DNA from 3 places in the Oxobacter pfennigii genome. Region 3 is predicted to be linked to each of the others. Evidence: riboswitches for the same ligand, from Rfam matches in the RefSeq annotation. Region 3 holds a riboswitch; each other region holds the start of a gene.
What was found. Region 3 has a riboswitch for cyclic di-AMP ahead of OXPF_RS01815 (cell wall hydrolase). Riboswitches for the same ligand answer to the same signal wherever they lie in the genome.
Positions count from the first base shown of each region.

Region 1 (5,576 bases), on a different contig from region 3:
TAACAATTTTTATGAGCATTGGATATGTCGTGACATAACCTGTTACCTAAAGCTTTGCATAAACGGCAGCGATGCTTTTAGCCTCGCACAGATAATAAACCGCCCGGTAAGGTATATAACAAGGGAAATCACGGACAGGGTATCTTATCTTTGTGCCAAAGAAGGCTATAATGTTTTTAAAGCCTTTGAGGCTTGCGGCATCAAAGAATTTCAGAATACAAAAATTAAGGAGCTTTCTAAGAATATAGAATCCCTTAAATTAATGAGGCCTCCTGCAGCCGTTAATTATATACGGAAAATAATAGGTTATGATAACTATATAAGAAATTATTGTATGGAATCAAATATAGATTTTGAACAGCTTTTTGATATTCTCGATGAATACGAATCCTCTTCAGCCGGTTTTCTCAACGCGTATGAGTTTTTATCTCATATACATGAAATGTCCCTTAAATTAAAGGAAAGTACTCAAAATAAAGCTTTTATAAAGGATAGTATTACCTTATCAACGGTACATAGCGCCAAAGGGCTGGAATTTTCAAATGTATTTTTGATAGGTGCAGTTGAAGGATTCTTTCCTCACAAGAAATGCATCAAAACCGGGGAACATATTGACGAAGAAAGACGATTGTTCTATGTTGCAGTGACAAGAGCTAAAAATAATTTGTTCATCTGTGCTCCTCAGAGCCGAAACGGTGCAAAGCAAGCTGCATCCAGGTTTTTGATGGAGGCCTCCTCCAATCAAAAAGAGCCTCTTAGACATAAATCCTTTTCATTAAATTCCGGTGATTTAATAAGCCATAAAATCTTTGGAACGGGAAAGATAATGAGCGTCAAAAAAGACCTTATTTCAGTGCTCTTTTATAATAGGAAGGGATTGAAGGATTTGGACATAGAAACCTGTGTTGACAATAAACTTATTGAAAAATCTTAGATTAATATCATTACTTTATTGACTTATTTGAAATATTATTTTACAATATATATAATAATATTCAAGAAATAATAATTATTGTTTAAGGGTGATCAATATGAATAATTTAGCAGCTGCTTTCAAGCCTAAAAGTTTAAAACTTACTCCTCAAAGAATAGCTGTATATGAAATGTTAAAAAATACAAAAGCCCATCCATCTGCTGAAACAATATACAATACCATAAAGGAACAATATCCAACCATGAGTTTGGCAACAGTTTATAAAACACTGAAAACTCTCGAGGAAATCGGACTTGTAATGGAGCTTAACGTAGGTGAGGGAAATTTCAGATATGATTCCAATACTCAACCCCATTCCCATATTGTTTGCAATAAATGCGGAAAAGTCGATGATATTGAAGATGCTGATTTGTCCCATATTAATGAAGCTGTAAAGAAACACACAGAATACACAGTATTGTCAAGTAAAGTTTACTTTTATGGAATTTGTCCCGAATGCAAAACCTCAGATGAAAGCAGTAATTAAATTTATTACGCCGGGGACTAGATCTTTGGCGTATTTTTTATGTATATTTTAAAAGGACCAGATTAACCGGAAAATTATTTTAATCCATAACAGAAGACATGGCTTCCTGTAACGGCGCAGCCAAAAGAAAACCTTTATTTATTATCTCAAAGCGGATGCTTTTCTCTTTGTATACTTCTCCGTCGATATTTAACGGCAGCGGTCTGTCACATTCTATATATACCTTTTTTGACCTGTAAAATTTAACTTCCTTAAATTTTTCATGTTTTCCTTTCATAAACTGAGGAAATAATACCAGCATTTTAAATTTAGGCATATTTTCTATAAAACAAATATCAAATAGTCCATCATCTAAGACTGCATATGGCGCTGCCTCCATCCCTCCGCCATAAAACCTTCCGTTTGCTACGGCAGCCAGTAGAACCTTTTTTTCAACTTCCCCTTCGTCAATAAGCATCTTTATATTTTCGGATTTTCTTTTAAATATAGTTGTTATGAGTGCTGCAATATAAGCTATGCTTCCTGAAAGGAATTTTTTTGCTTTGTTTGTGGCCAATACCACCTCTGCATCAAATCCTACGCTTGAAATATTGATAAAATACCTGCCATTCACAATACCTATATCCATATTTTTTATTTGTCCATTTAAGGTGTCGTTTATTATTTTTTCCGTATCTCCCTTTATTCCAAGGCTGCGAAAAAAGTCATTTCCGGAACCGTAGGGCAGTATGGCAAGGGCAGTATTTGTATTTGCAGTACCGTTTACCACCTCATTTACCGTCCCGTCCCCTCCTACGGCGAAAATTATTTTATATCCATTTTTACAACCGGCTTTTGCAATATCAACAGCATGTCCTATTCTTTCGGTATATGCTATATCATATTCTATTTTTTCCCACTTTTCCATCACTGCTTTAATAACAGGAGCTTCCTTTAACGCCCTGCCTTTTCCGGCAGCGGGATTTATTATAAAAAGAACCTTCATCAACAATACCCCCGATGTATAATTCCAAGATAATTATATTTTACACATGTCAAAAGCCTTTATAAAGATAATATCAATAATAAATAAAGCTCCCTTAATAAGGGAGCTTTATTTATTATTGATAAAACACATGTTCTCCGATTCTTGTAAGATATGTTTTATTCTTTACTATCCACTCTCCCGCCGACTTGTCAGGATTAAAGAAATACGTGGCATTTCCTACTGGTCTTGAACCGCTTAATGCTTCTTTTGCGGCCTTGATACTGTCGGTACCTGGAGTATTGTATATGGTTCCGTCTGCTACAGGGCTGAACTGAGGTATACCCTTGTAGTCATCAAAGATAACTTCTTTTATTGTATCAGGGAAGTCCTTTGATTCCATTCTGTTTAAAATAACATTTCCTACGGCTACCTTTCCTAAATATGGTTCTCCTGAAGCTTCGGACTCTATTATTCTTGCCAGCCAGTAAATATTTTCCTCTGAGACTTCTGCAGTTACTGAAGCTGCCTCAGATACTGTCTTTGCCTCATCTAAAGTACTTAATTTCTGACCAGGATAAATTGTATCACCAGCTAAAGAATTTATAATTTTGAGCCTGTCAGAGGTTGTCCCATATTTTTGGGATATAATCCACAGAGTATCCCCTTCATTTACGGTATACAGGTCTTGTGACTTTCCGCCAATTAGTGTATCAACTTTGGATAATGTTGCCGGCCCTGCAATACCGTCAGTGCTTAAACCGTTGGCTGCCTGAAATTTCATTACTGAAAATCTTGTCAGGGTTCCGTAATTTCCTGTAGGATTGCTTCCGTTAAAGTACCCCAATGCCTTAAGATTCTCCTGAAGCTTTAAGACTTCCGCCCCTGTGCTTTTAACTGCCAAAGTTGATGCAGCAAATGCATGCCCATTAAACAGCACAGGTGCCGTCAATGCCAATGCAATCATCATGGACATTGACGCCTTTTTTATTATGTTCATTTGTGTTTCCCCTTTCTATTTGCTTCCGAAGTTAGCTGACGGGTTCGGGATGAAAGGTTCCCTACTGCATTAATACAAGCTTAAATATTAATGCCGATTAACCCCAAAACTGGTTCCTCCGTACCCGCAATGCGGGATTCAGCGTAAATGTATTAGCAAGCTGGCCCTAACTTATTTTAAGGCTATGGACATTATATAAAAAAAAGGGATTTGGGGCAAAGCCGTTTTTGTGGTTATATCTTTCATGACCTTTGATGTTTTTAAAAGACAGGCTCATAACACACGCATGTCCAATTATCCTCTTAAATATTGTGTCATACCAAATATAGCTAACAATAATTTTCCAATCATTCTATTGCAGCTTATAGCCTAAAACAGAAATGCATATAATTAAAAACTAATGCAAAATATAATGTAGACATTGCAATGAGTAAACAAATAAGCACTAAGGAGTGAGCAAATGGATAGATTGGCGTTAATATTAATGATAATTGGGGCGGTGAACTACGGCTTAATTGGTTTATTTCAGTTTGACCTTGCGTCCGCCCTTTTCGGAGACCAGGGCTCAATTATAAGCAGAGCTCTATATACTCTTATAGGAGCCGCCGGAGTTTATTCCATTTCATTGCTGTTTAAAGAGCGCAAGCCTGTCAGATAGATACCGTTAAAAAATCCCATCTCAAAACCGGAGTTTTAAGATGGGATTTTTTACGCTCTCTTTAGCTTGGTAAGCATATAAATCATATAAGCCCCGGCAAGTCCAATAATGCTGTATATTACCTTGCTCACAAATTCCATCTGCCCTCCGAAGATAAGCGCAACCAAATCCACATTAAGCAATCCTAAAAGTCCCCAGTTAATAGCTCCTATAACTACTAAAATAAGTGCCAGCCAATCAAACAGATCAAGCTTCATAAAATCCTCCCTCCAAATATATGTATTGGCAACATCCATTCTACATAACTTAAGTTTGCCATTTCATTCTAAATATATTTGATGCTTAATGTTTCTATTCATAATTTTTTATATATTAAGGATTTCTCAGAAAATAAAAAAAACCTTACCCATAAGGTAAGGTTCTATATACCTTTTAGTCCCATGATGCCGATTTCCTGCATGTTCATACCCGCCTTACAGCAGGTGGGTGTCCTGTTCATATCCTCTGTCTTCCTGTACAAGCAGGCGTGACATAATATACAAAACTCCGAACTCCCGTATTCATTCTGTCGGTTGAACATACAAGGTTACTCGAGCACCTCAGGAAGACTTTATGCTCTTTGTTTGTTCACTCATATTATAACACCGCCCTTACCCTCTTTCAAGGACTAAGACTGCGGTAATTTATGGGGGTGACATTACTTTATTTTGTCTCTCAGACTATTTACTGCAGCTTTGGCAGCAGCCGAAAATATCATTGTATCAATCTGATATGCAATAAACTGAACTCCCATGTCCGCCCATTTTTTTGATGATTCAACATCCGTTGTGAAAATTCCGATGAACATATCTTCTTTTTTAGCTTTTATCCTTTCAATAATCTCTTCTATCCTCTCAATGACTTCCGGATGGTTTACCTGCCCAGGTACTCCCATGGATTGGGAAAGATCATATGGTCCTATGAATATACCATCAATACCTTTAACTTCTAAGATATCATCCAGATTATTATAGCCTTCCATTCCTTCTATTTGGATCATGAGCATGGTATCTTCATTTGACTTTTTTATGTATTCATCCATATTTATGTTTCCGTATCTTGCGGCTCTTACCACCCCATGCATTCCCCTATCCCCTAGTGGATAAAATTTTGCTGCCTTAACCGCCCTTTTTGCCGACTCCACATCATCTACATGGGGAACTACCACCCCGGCCGCCCCAATGTCTAATGCATGTCCAATAGCTGCGTTAGTGTTTTCAGGCACCCTATAAACTATTGATATGTCAAGATCCTTATTATCCCCTGCAATACAAGCATTCTGAAGGGTTAAAAACGTTCCCGGCCCATGTTCTCCGTCTACTATGCAAAAATCAAAACCCGCCAAACCCAGCATTTCAATTGTTTCAGTGGCGCAAACAGCAGCAAAAGGACCTATGACTGTTTTTTTACCTTCCATTTTTTTAATTATACTGTTCATATTAAACCTCCAATTAC
Region 1 is NZ_LKET01000068.1:135,036-140,611, forward strand. It holds gene OXPF_RS20115 (ATP-dependent helicase) at 1-934, shown strand, start outside; gene perR (transcriptional regulator PerR) at 1,032-1,460, shown strand; gene OXPF_RS20125 (diacylglycerol/lipid kinase family protein) at 1,540-2,445, opposite strand; gene OXPF_RS20130 (cell wall hydrolase) at 2,561-3,424, opposite strand; cyclic di-AMP (ydaO/yuaA leader) riboswitch at 3,429-3,578, opposite strand; gene OXPF_RS20135 (DUF378 domain-containing protein) at 3,885-4,082, shown strand; gene OXPF_RS20140 (DUF378 domain-containing protein) at 4,133-4,339, opposite strand; RNA gene ssrS (6S RNA) at 4,514-4,691, opposite strand; gene OXPF_RS20145 (HpcH/HpaI aldolase family protein) at 4,780-5,559, opposite strand; gene OXPF_RS20150 (asparaginase) at 5,573-5,576, opposite strand, start outside.
Region 1: linked by a shared signal. The riboswitch ahead of OXPF_RS20130 (cell wall hydrolase) and the one ahead of OXPF_RS01815 (cell wall hydrolase) in region 3 are both predicted to bind cyclic di-AMP.

Region 2 (5,576 bases), on a different contig from region 3:
TATGACTGCAGGCATGAAAATGAACCGGGCTGTGCCGTAAAAGAAGCTTTAGAAAGCGGAAGTCTGGAGAATACAAAATGGGAAGCGTGGGTAAAGCTGCAAAAAGAGCAGGAATACCTTGAAGCCAAAAAACAGGGCAAACTAAGACAGCGTGAGAAAAAATGGGCTAAACAGATAGCAAGTATCAAGACTGATTCCTATTAAGAGGCTTAATAAGATAAGAACCCCGCCAGCTATAGCATCATAGATAGCTGGCGGGTCCAGGGAACCTTGTTGTTGCACAATAAAAAAACAGCAAAGTCACTTATTTGACTCTGCTGTTTTTTATATGGAGGTTAAGAAGTCAACAGCATCCTTTGCAGTTTGCACATGAATCACAGATTTTCTTTACAAAATGCCTGACTGAAAATGAATGAGTTGATAAGGAAAATTCATTTTCAGAGTTATCGTTAAATGTAACTTTTCCATTTGAAAAACTGATTTTTAAAGGAACTGTATCCATCACATCAAAATTAATGTAATCCCGCCTGCTGCCTGGCTCGAAGATGAATTTATTGCCGTTAATATCAGTAATTTCTATAATATCCGTTGATGTTGTAAGGGTTTTTATACTGCCATTCTCATAGAAGGACAAAGAGTTTGAATCTGCGTTTATTCCAACTGCATCTTTATCATATGCAGCAATTACGCCTATGGGAGTATCAGTTAAAATCGGATTATTTGGCTCACAGGATTTAAGGCTTCCGTTTTCATACAATGATATGCCAATGCGTGTATCTACGATTGCTGCCGGTGAACTTATACTCGCTGTTTCTTTAGGCCAGAGCGTAAGGCTTTTTATCTCTCCTGACGGATAAAAGAAAATACCTATGATTTTGTTTTTTATGATCCCGAAGGAAAAGACAAATTCAAAATCCTGAGCCAGGCTGTATTCGTTTTCTTCTGTCCAATAGCCTGTTATTTCTCCGTTCAGCGGAAAGATTCTCTTTATACTTTCATCTTCATAAAAGGTTACATATTCAGCCGGAATAAGGCCGTAGTCCGTTTTTATAGCCGTCTGTTCCTGGAGGGATAAGGATTTTAAATTCCCGTTTTTATAAAAGGACAGAGAACTTGTATTTTTTCTTCTGGCTTCATCATCCACATACTGAGGAACGAATTTTCCAAAAGGAGTTTCAATCTCGTTAAGTTCATCTATCGTACATTCTTTGATGCCTCCGTTTTCATAAGTTTCTAAATGGGTTATTCCCTTTAAAGTGCCGTACTTGATATTTATTTTATTCATATTAGCCTCCTTCTTAATGTTTTATTCTGCTGCATTGCAGGTTTTGGGACGAACAATAATTTTATACTCATTGTTTTCTCTGCTGATTATATTGCCTTTAAGGTTGAGCCTTTCAAATTCTATTTCAAACCATTGGGGTACATGGCTGCATATAATCTCCAGTTCATAAAATCGTGTGTTTTTCAAAAAAGGCAGCAGCGCCTGTTTTGAAGAAACATTGGATTTTATATTCTGAAGCGGCTTTAGATCCATGAAATAATATCCATTCTGGTTTGCCTCAACAGGGTATGGTATGGGAGGGAATTTTGCTTCACATGGGGATTCTGAACTTTCAGCTTCGGTCTCTTTCCCCTGTATATAATCTAAAAAATCCGCAGGTTTGCCCTCAAATTCCCAGGAATTGAATCCTTTCATTTCAAGGATGTTATAAACAAGCCCGTTTACTTTTTCACCTACAAATACCCTGCAGTCACCAAGCTCGTCAATTATGGCGGAAATCTGATCCCTGATGGATCTAAGCCCTGACGAGCTGTCAAGGTAAAAGAGGATTTCTTTTAATACTGTCCATTTACCCCGTACCCTTTTATAAATCTTTATAATGCCTTTATCATCTACAGACGATGTATCTCCGTTCTTATCCAATAAAACTGCAATTTCAATATTCTTTTTCATTCTCATCATCCTCTCTTTCTTCATAATAATCCTTGTAAATTAAATAATTAAATGCAAAAAAGGTACAATGTAAGCAAACATTGCACCTTTGCAAAAATTCCTTATTAACCCTTGAAATATATAATTTTTACTGCCCCTAAGAATGTTTTTAGTATTATAGCAAAAAAAATATTTATTTGCAATGTACATCGCAGCCAAAATTTACGATATAAAAGAAGTGCTCCAAAATATCAGAGCACTTGTAATGTTAGTTTATGATTCTTCTCGCAGTCATGTAATTGCGATTATAATAATCTTCCGATAAACTGCTGTAGCGTACTTTGCCGCCATAGCCTGAGGCTGCATGAATAAATGTGCTGTCTCCTATGTATATGCCTACATGAGTGATGTTGTTATGGCCTCCGTTGGTATCGAAAAATACCAAATCGCCCATTTGAAGCTGTGACCTTTCAATGATTGTACCCTGATAGGCTTGTGTGGAGGCTGTACGGTTTAAGCTTATCCCGTTGTTTTTAAATACGAACTGGGTAAAACCGGAGCAGTCAAAACCCCGCTCGGACGAACCGCCGTAAACATATTTTATGCCCAAGTATTTTTCGGCAGTTCCAATTATCTGCTGTGCTTTTGTTACAGTTTCGGCAGCCGGTGTTACAGCTGCAGCCGGTACTTCAGGCGCAATTATTGCATCAGAGCCCCTGGAACTTAAATCAATTGATGGGATTGTATCCAGTAAGACGTATTCACCCGCAACCCAGCCTGTAATACCGTCAAAAGTTACCTTGTGCCAGTTGCCTGAGGTTTCTTCAATAGTGAGTTTTGTCCCGGGATACAGCTTGCCTATGACGGGATAATCAGTGCCCGGTGACTGGCGCAAATTGAGATATCCGGTGCAATTAACCGTGCCTGTGGTGCTTTGGGCATAGGCAGTAGCAGAGAGAAAAGCAAACATAACAAGCATTGTTGAAACAAACACTGCGAATTTAAGCCGTTTCATTCTATCCTCCTATTTTTAGCTTCCGAAGTTAGCTGACGGGTGCGGGCAAAGAGGCGTCCCTACCATACAAAGATGGATTAACCCCAATTTTGGTTTCTCCGTACTCCCTGAAAAGGAGATTCAGCTTTTTTTGTGCGGTGCATATTTTGACAGGTTGTCCTACTTTTAGCATTAAAGGTTGTCCAAAATATGCTGCACAAAATTATGATAGAACTTTTGTCGCCTAATGTCAATTCTGTTATGTTTATCATCTCTATTGTCTGAACCTTAAACCTAGGCAACAAGTGGCATTTCGGAACAATGTTAACTTTTTGTGACAAAAAAAGAGTAAGAAACAACATTTTCCCTCTCTGGCCTGACCACGATATTGGTTGAATTAATTTATACCTGGACGGGTTTAGATATCTTCACGTCACAAGGAACCGTTTGTAATGTGCAGAATCGTTCAGCGTATTTGCAAGTCAGTCTAAGCATAGGACGCATCTCGGATATGCGATGCTGGCTTGATGCATAGAAAATATAAGGTGAATTATCTTTGCCCATAAGTAGAAATCCGTTGTTTTCCAAAGTATCATTGCTCCAGTCCTGTACAATTTGTGTGACGTCGATTTCGGTATAACTGCGTCTGTATGAGTTTTCAAAAGTTACACATCGACTCAAATCTACAGCTGGCGGTGTATGCATACAACCGCAGACGTTGAAAACTTCGAGCAATGGATACAGGGTGTAGTGAGCTTTGGTATTTTTCTTACTTGTAACTTTCCCCATATTGCATGTATCATACGGAAGTTTAAAAAGAATCAATTTGGCTTTTAGTAAAACGCACTTGCATAACCAGAGGGGCCAATTGAAAAACAAATAGATTATTTTTTCATAGCCCAATAACAGAGATTGCTTTGGCTTCTCCCGATAGAAGCTGTCTGTGGAATAATTAAATGCCGATTGAGGACGTAAATCTATTACACTCACTGTTCTCACCCCTTACATAATATGCAGTGCTTTGACATGTGCGACTGTACAACTTTTGAAAATCCTGGCATATACTGTAACTGTAAAAGAAAGCTAGTTATCTTTTTATACAGAATAACCGCAAGGAGGCTTATTCATGGCTATTGTTAATGTTGCTGCAAACGTGACAGCATTATCTGAAAATTCACCTTATAGTGTTGTAGAACTCATATTTAATTATGAAGGCACTACGGTTCAAAACGGAACTGTAATTTACTACAGCGCTCATCTTTCGGATGGGACTAATTCTGAGGATGTCGTGTTCCCGTTTACGATAACTGCCGGAACGGAAATACCAGCTACAGGAAATTTTGCATATACACCCGGAGTAACTTTTATATCGGAGATCAATGCTACAGAAGGAAAAATCTATTATACTGCATAAGTAACATGAAAGAAATTGGTGAAATGAACTGCTCCCTGTCAAGTCAACGTAATTAAGTTAAGCATTGGATGAGACACCCATTATTACGAAAACGATGAACTTACTTAAGCAAGTTCACCGTTTTCGTATTACAATGCTCTAATATATGGTAAAAAAGGCTGCCGCCCAATAAGTTATTCAACCACTAAAGCGGCAGCCTGAATTTTTTGAATGATATTTTTTTATTGTTAGTTTAATTTTCTTTTTTCATTCTCAGGAAAATTTTAACTATTTCATTTACAACAAGGGGAACTATGGATAATAATCCAACGGTAATCCAGTCGCCGGAAGTTAGGTTAAACACCTTGAATACCTCTCTTAAGAAGGGCACTGTTATAACTACATCCTGAAGGAGTATGCCTATTACGATAGATATCAGAAGGAACTTGTTTGTGAACCAGCCAACCTGGAATATGGACTTTCTTGTGCTTCTCATGTTAAGGGAATGCACAAGCTGGGATACGCTAAGTACCACAAAGGCCATGGTCTGGGCATGAGTCAGTGCTTCTTCGGATATATTATCCGGGAATATGGGGAACAGGGATGTTGCTCCTGAATATACCCTTGCACCTATTATGAATGCTGCCAGTGTTAAAATACCTATGAGTATACCGTTTAATATAAGGCTAATGCCTGCACCGCCTGAAAACAGGCTATGCTTTGGATTACGGGGCTTTTCTTCCATTATGTTAGGATCTCCAGGGTCGACACCTAGAGATAATGCCGGCAGCGTATCCGTTACCAGGTTAACCCACAGAATGTGTATGGGTTTTAAAGGGGAAGCCCATCCAAACAGTATGGCAAAGAACAATGCGATAATTTCACCGGTGTTGCAGGATAAAAGGAATATAATGGATTTTTTGATGTTGTTGTAAATATTTCGTCCTTCTTCTATGGCAGATACTATGGTCTTGAAATTATCGTCAGTAAGTATCATGTCGGATGCGCCTTTTGCAACGTCTGTTCCTGTTATACCCATGGCAACGCCGATGTCAGCGGCTTTTAGGGAAGGTGCGTCATTAACGCCGTCTCCTGTCATGGATACAATGTTTCCTTTGGATTTAAAGGCTTTTACTATTTTGACCTTGTGTTCAGGAGAAACCCTGGCAAATACCCTCAAGTTATCTATCTTATCTTCAAGTTCCGCATCGGATAATTTATCAAGTTCGGTGCCGGATATCGCCTGGGATAAA
Region 2 is NZ_LKET01000068.1:299,063-304,638, reverse strand. It holds gene rsgA (ribosome small subunit-dependent GTPase A) at 1-204, shown strand, start outside; gene OXPF_RS20870 (hypothetical protein) at 344-1,285, opposite strand; gene anfO (Fe-only nitrogenase accessory protein AnfO) at 1,307-1,957, opposite strand; gene OXPF_RS20860 (C40 family peptidase) at 2,205-2,951, opposite strand; cyclic di-AMP (ydaO/yuaA leader) riboswitch at 2,953-3,087, opposite strand; gene OXPF_RS20850 (DNRLRE domain-containing protein) at 3,333-3,929, opposite strand; gene OXPF_RS20845 (hypothetical protein) at 4,057-4,344, shown strand; gene OXPF_RS20840 (cation-translocating P-type ATPase) at 4,577-5,576, opposite strand, start outside.
Region 2: linked by a shared signal. The riboswitch ahead of OXPF_RS20860 (C40 family peptidase) and the one ahead of OXPF_RS01815 (cell wall hydrolase) in region 3 are both predicted to bind cyclic di-AMP.

Region 3 (5,576 bases):
CTTGAAGGGTGCACATCAAGCTGTGCCGCAGCTTCAAGAAAAATATCGGGACATGTCTTATCCTTGGTAACCTCACTTCCGGTAACTACCGCATTAAAAAAGACATCGATGCCGGTACGCTTCAGGATTATTTCGGTCAAATCCCTTGAATTGCAAGTGGCGAGGCCGATCTTTAAGTTGTTTTCCTTGACCATATTAATAAAATCAAAGGCTCCCGGCTTTAATGCAATTACATTTTCATAATAATTTTTTACCAGGCAAATCCATTCAGCAACTATATCACTAATATTTTCATTAAGATTAAATCTGTCTTTGAAATACTGGGCGGTTTCAAGAAAACTGCTGCCTTCTATTTCTTTTTGAAGATTGACCGGAACTTCGATATTGCGTTTTTGAAGAAAATCCTCGTCTACCCGCCTCCATACCCACATGGAATCAATCAATGTACCGTCCATGTCAAATATTACTGCGTCAAAATTATCAAACATTTTGTCTCCTCCGTATATAAACACACATTCAAGGTATATTAAATTATATCATGAAAAGATTTCAAATGACTGTGCCAATTGAAATCTTTATATCGCGAATTTTACATAGTAAAATTCGTATCACAATGAATCCTTGCAGGATTCATTATATCATACCTTATTTTTAAACAACATAAAGTTTATGTTAAAAAGTAAATTCCATATGTTGACTTGGAAATAATTTTATGTTAATATACCTACAGGGGGTATACCATATGAATGATGTATTTGATGTAATAATAATCGGAAAAGGCCCGGCGGGGATATCAGCTTCCCTGTATACCTCGAGGGCAAATCTTAAGACTTTGATAATAGGAGAAGCCGGCAGTTTATCAAAAGCCCATCTTATTGATAATTATTTTGGCTTTGAAAACGGCATAAGCGGAAGTGAATTGCTTAAACAGGGTGAAAATCAGGCTAAAAGGCTGGGCACCGGCATTATAGAGGATCAGGTTATAGCTCTGGAATTTGATTACGTCGATAAATATACAGTAAAAACAGGGAAGGGTACTTACCATTCAAATGCTGTGCTTCTTGCCACCGGTTCGCAAAAGAAAAGCATAATCATTGAAAATATCGATAAGTTTGAAGGTAAAGGTATCCATTATTGCACCACCTGTGACGGATTTTTTTACAAAGGAAAAAAGGTAGCTATCTTAGGATATAATGAATATGCCAAAAACGAATTGGAAGAAATGAAGCATTTCACTGAAGATATTACCCTTTTGACCAACGGAAACAAAAAGACTGTAGATTTTGAAGGTGTAAAGATTTTTGAAGGGAAGCTCAAATCATTAAATGGCGGAGAATTTTTGGAAAGCATTATATTTGAGGACGGTAATGAGGAAAAATTCGATGCTGTATTTATTGCTTATGGCACTGCGTCTTCCGTTGATTTTGCAAGGAAACTCGGTGTTATAATAAAAGACGGGACAGTAGAAGTCGATGACGAACAAAAGACCAATCTAAAGGGCCTGTATGCTGCAGGAGATTGTGCCGGCACCATAAAACAGGTATCTGTCTCAGTAGGCCAGGGAGCAATTGCAGGTTTAAAAATTATTGAGTATATCAGAAATTTCAGGAGGTAGATAATATGGCAGGAAAGAATATTGTAGTTTTATCAGATGATAGTTTTCATCAGGAAGTATTGGAATCGAATATTCCGGTAGTAGTGGATTTTTGGGCTACATGGTGCGGTCCTTGCAAAATGTTTGCACCGATTTTTGAAGAAGTAGCTGCCGAATACGAAGGTAAAGTAAAGTTCTGCAAGCTTGATACCGACGCAAATCCCAAGACTTCCATGGAATACGGCATAAGAAGCATACCTACGGTTGCTTATTTTAAAAGCGGTGAAACTCCAAAGGGCTCAGTAGGCCTTTTATCAAGAGATGATTTTAAAAATGCTGTTGAAACTTTGTTGAAATAACTAAAAACCTGGCGTAAGGCCAGGTTTTATGTTTTAATAATATATATGTATTTATATCGGCTAAGGAGGTGGAACTACTTTGAACAATAGAATTATGGAAGATGGCGGGAAAGTTATCATAGAGAATATTCGGGATTTTGAGCCTAAACATGTATTTGATTGCGGCCAGTGCTTCAGGTGGTATGAAGAAGGTGACGGAAGCTATACCGGCGTCGTACAGGGAAGAGTAATTAATGTGAAAAAAGATGGACAAACCCTTGTATTGGATAATACGGATAAGAAGGAATTTGATGGTCTCTGGTATGATTATTTCGATATGGGAAGGGATTATGGAAAAATCAAAAACGAGCTTTCAGAGGATGATACTCTAAAAGAAGCCATTGGCTTCGGAGAAGGCATAAGAATTTTAAAACAGGACGAATGGGAGACTTTGATTTCATTCATTATATCTGCAAATAACAGGATACCCATGATTAAAAGAGCCATAAAAGAAATATCCGAAAAGTGGGGAAAGCCTGTTGTATATAAAGGAAATACTTATCATTCCTTTCCTTCCCCTCAAGATTTAAAAGATGCATCTGTTGAGGATTTTGAAAGCTGCCATACAGGCTTTCGGGCAAAATATATAAAAAAGACTGTGGAAATGGTAATTAACAAAGAGATAGACCTATATAATTTGAAAAACCTTACTTATGCTGAAGCCAGAAATGAGCTCATGAAGCTTCCCGGGGTAGGGCCTAAGGTGTCTGACTGCATATTGCTTTTTTCAATGTATTATTATGAGGCTTTCCCTGTTGATGTGTGGGTAAAAAGGGTTATGCAGCATTTTTATCTTGCTCCAGATGTCAGCCTGCCTAAAATAGAAAAATTCGGACAGGAGAAGTTTAAAAAATTAGCGGGTTTTGCCCAGCAGTATTTGTTTTACTATGCCAGGGATTTGAAGGGCAAGGAAATAAGCGTATAGCTTTTTAAAAAAAATAAGAACCCCACCCGCTAATAGCAATCAAAGATTGCTAGCGGGTCCCGGAAACCTTGTTACTTCGTAATAAAAAACAAAAGCCGTAAATTAATACGGCTTTTGTTTTTTATTTGAAGAACACATGTCTGCCTATTGTTGTTGGTTTATTTTTAGTGGCATTTTTCATCCAAGTACTTGTCGCAGATTTCGGATTATAATAGAAAATTGCATCATCTGTAGGGTCATTTCCCCTTAGTGCCTCATCCACTGCCATATAGGATTCAGCATCCGGATTTATATCCATATACCTTTCATCCAGACAGGAAAAAGCATTTTTTTCGTATATAACATCTTTAATAGTCTTGGGGAATTCAGGATGCGACAGCCTGTTGATTATAACAGAGGCAACAGCTATTTTTCCAATGAAGGGTTCACCTTTGCTTTCAGCATATACAACCTTCGCAATAAGCTCAACTTCATCATCTGTAAGTTCATACTTGAAATTATTTGATTCATTGCTTTTAAAGGCTGTAACGGACAAAGAATTTTCAGAAGGAACATTGACACTTTTCATATTATGATATGGCGTGAATATTTTGATGAAGGTGCTGTCATCGTCCTTTGAATCCCTGCAAAATGCACTGCCTGATCCTAATCCGATTAGCACTGCAACAACGAGTAAAAATACTCTTTTTTTCATGTGTATACCCCCTTTTGCCTACGAGGTTAGCTGACGGGTTCGGTAAAGGCATAACCTACGCTTTCGCGATTCACCCCAAATTTGGTTCCCCCGTGTTTTATTAAACTTCGGCTTATTCTTAATATGTGTCTTTTTAAGAAAAATATTCGAAAAAGACTTTTATATTTTTTATTTTTGAATTATGTTGTTCATATAATATGGATGAAATTAACCTAACTGACGTAGAATTATTATATAAGCTGTAATTTTAGAATTACTCCGGGCAATGGCCGAAATTCACGGTAAGTATTATGTGAAAGGTGGAGCAATATGAAGATTGAGATTCCTGCAACCTCCCTTATTGTGCTTTGCGGCATTGCCGGATGCGGTAAGTCTACTTTTGCGCTTAAAAATTTCAAGGATACTGAAGTTGTATCTTCTGACAGATGCAGGGCTCTGGTTTCCGATGATGAAGAGAATATGGAAGTATCAAAAGAGGCCTTTGAACTTTTTTATTACATTATAAAAAAGAGAATGAACCTTAAAAAATTAGTGGTTGCAGACTCGACGGCAGTATCTCACGAGGCAAGAAGAAAGCTTTTAGACCTGGCAGAGGACAATAATTATTATTCTATTCTCTTGGCATTTGATATATCCACTGAAATTGCCATTGAAAGAAATAATTTAAGACAAAGAAAGGTGTCGCGTTATGTTATAGAAAAACAATATGCTGCTTTTCTTAAATCTTTAAAATCTGTTGAAAACGAGGGATTTGACAAAGTGATCGTACTGAATGAGAATGATGCCGATGATTTCAAACATGAAATTGTTTCCTATAATATAGAAACTGAAGATAAAGCTTTGTTTGATATAATTTCCGATGTTCACGGCTGCTGTACCGAGCTTGAAATGCTCCTAGACAAACTTGGTTACAGAAAAAATGGATTCAAATACAGCCATCCTGACGGAAGAAAGGTTGTATTCGCAGGTGATATCGTGGACAGAGGACCAAGGACAATGGATACTATAAGGACCGTCATCAATATGGTCAATTCGGGAAATGCCCTTTATATACCCGGAAATCACTGCAATAAATTTTACAGATACTTAAAAGGCAGCAAGGTGCAGATAAAGAATGGATTGGAAACTACGGTCAAGGAATACGAAAAGCTTGAAAAAAGCGAAGCAAAGAAAATTAAAAATGATTTTTTGGAGCTATATGAAAATTCTCCTCTTTATTTGATGCTGGACAATGGCAATCTTGTTGTAGCCCATGCAGGAATAAAGGAAGAAATGATTGGAAAGCTGTCAAAAAAAATAATTGATTTTGTACTGTACGGCGATGTGACGGGGGAAGTTGACGATAAAGGGCTTCCTATAAGAGGTGATTGGGCAGCGAATTATTACGGAAAACCTATGATAGTTTACGGACATACTCCCGTTTCCAAGGCGGTTTTTGTCAATAATACCATAAATATCGACCAGGGCGCTAGCATGGGAGGAAGCCTGACTGCCTTGAGATATCCCGAAAAGGGGCTCGTCTCAGTCCAATCCCAGGGAACCTATTACCGTGGAGGCAGGCAACAAAAGGAGATGGAACGGGAGATTAAACTTGATGATTATAAAGAATCTTTGAGTTTAAGAGACAGACACGATCACAAAATCAAAATTGATTTTGCAGAATTGAGAAATACCGTTGATACTTTAAGAGCAAAAGAAGATATTATCAAATGGATAATATATATTCCGCCGATTTTGCCTTCCATAAATAATGAAAGCTTGGAAAGCCAGCTTCAAAACTCAATGAAGTATTACAAGGAAAGAAGCTTTGACAAGGTAATAATAGAACCCAGATTTTCAAGTGAAAGCATTATTATGATAATCTGCAGGGACGAATTGTGTGCCGCCGGATATTTTAAAGGAGACAGTCCGGCTATGGCTTATTCTATATATAGGGAAGAAATAGTCTTAAATGACAGAGTGTTA
Region 3 is NZ_LKET01000016.1:30,272-35,847, forward strand. It holds gene OXPF_RS01795 (HAD family hydrolase) at 1-488, opposite strand, end outside; gene OXPF_RS01800 (NAD(P)/FAD-dependent oxidoreductase) at 743-1,615, shown strand; gene trxA (thioredoxin) at 1,621-1,953, shown strand; gene OXPF_RS01810 (DNA-3-methyladenine glycosylase family protein) at 2,048-2,917, shown strand; gene OXPF_RS01815 (cell wall hydrolase) at 3,039-3,611, opposite strand; cyclic di-AMP (ydaO/yuaA leader) riboswitch at 3,612-3,734, opposite strand; gene OXPF_RS01820 (AAA family ATPase) at 3,921-5,576, shown strand, end outside.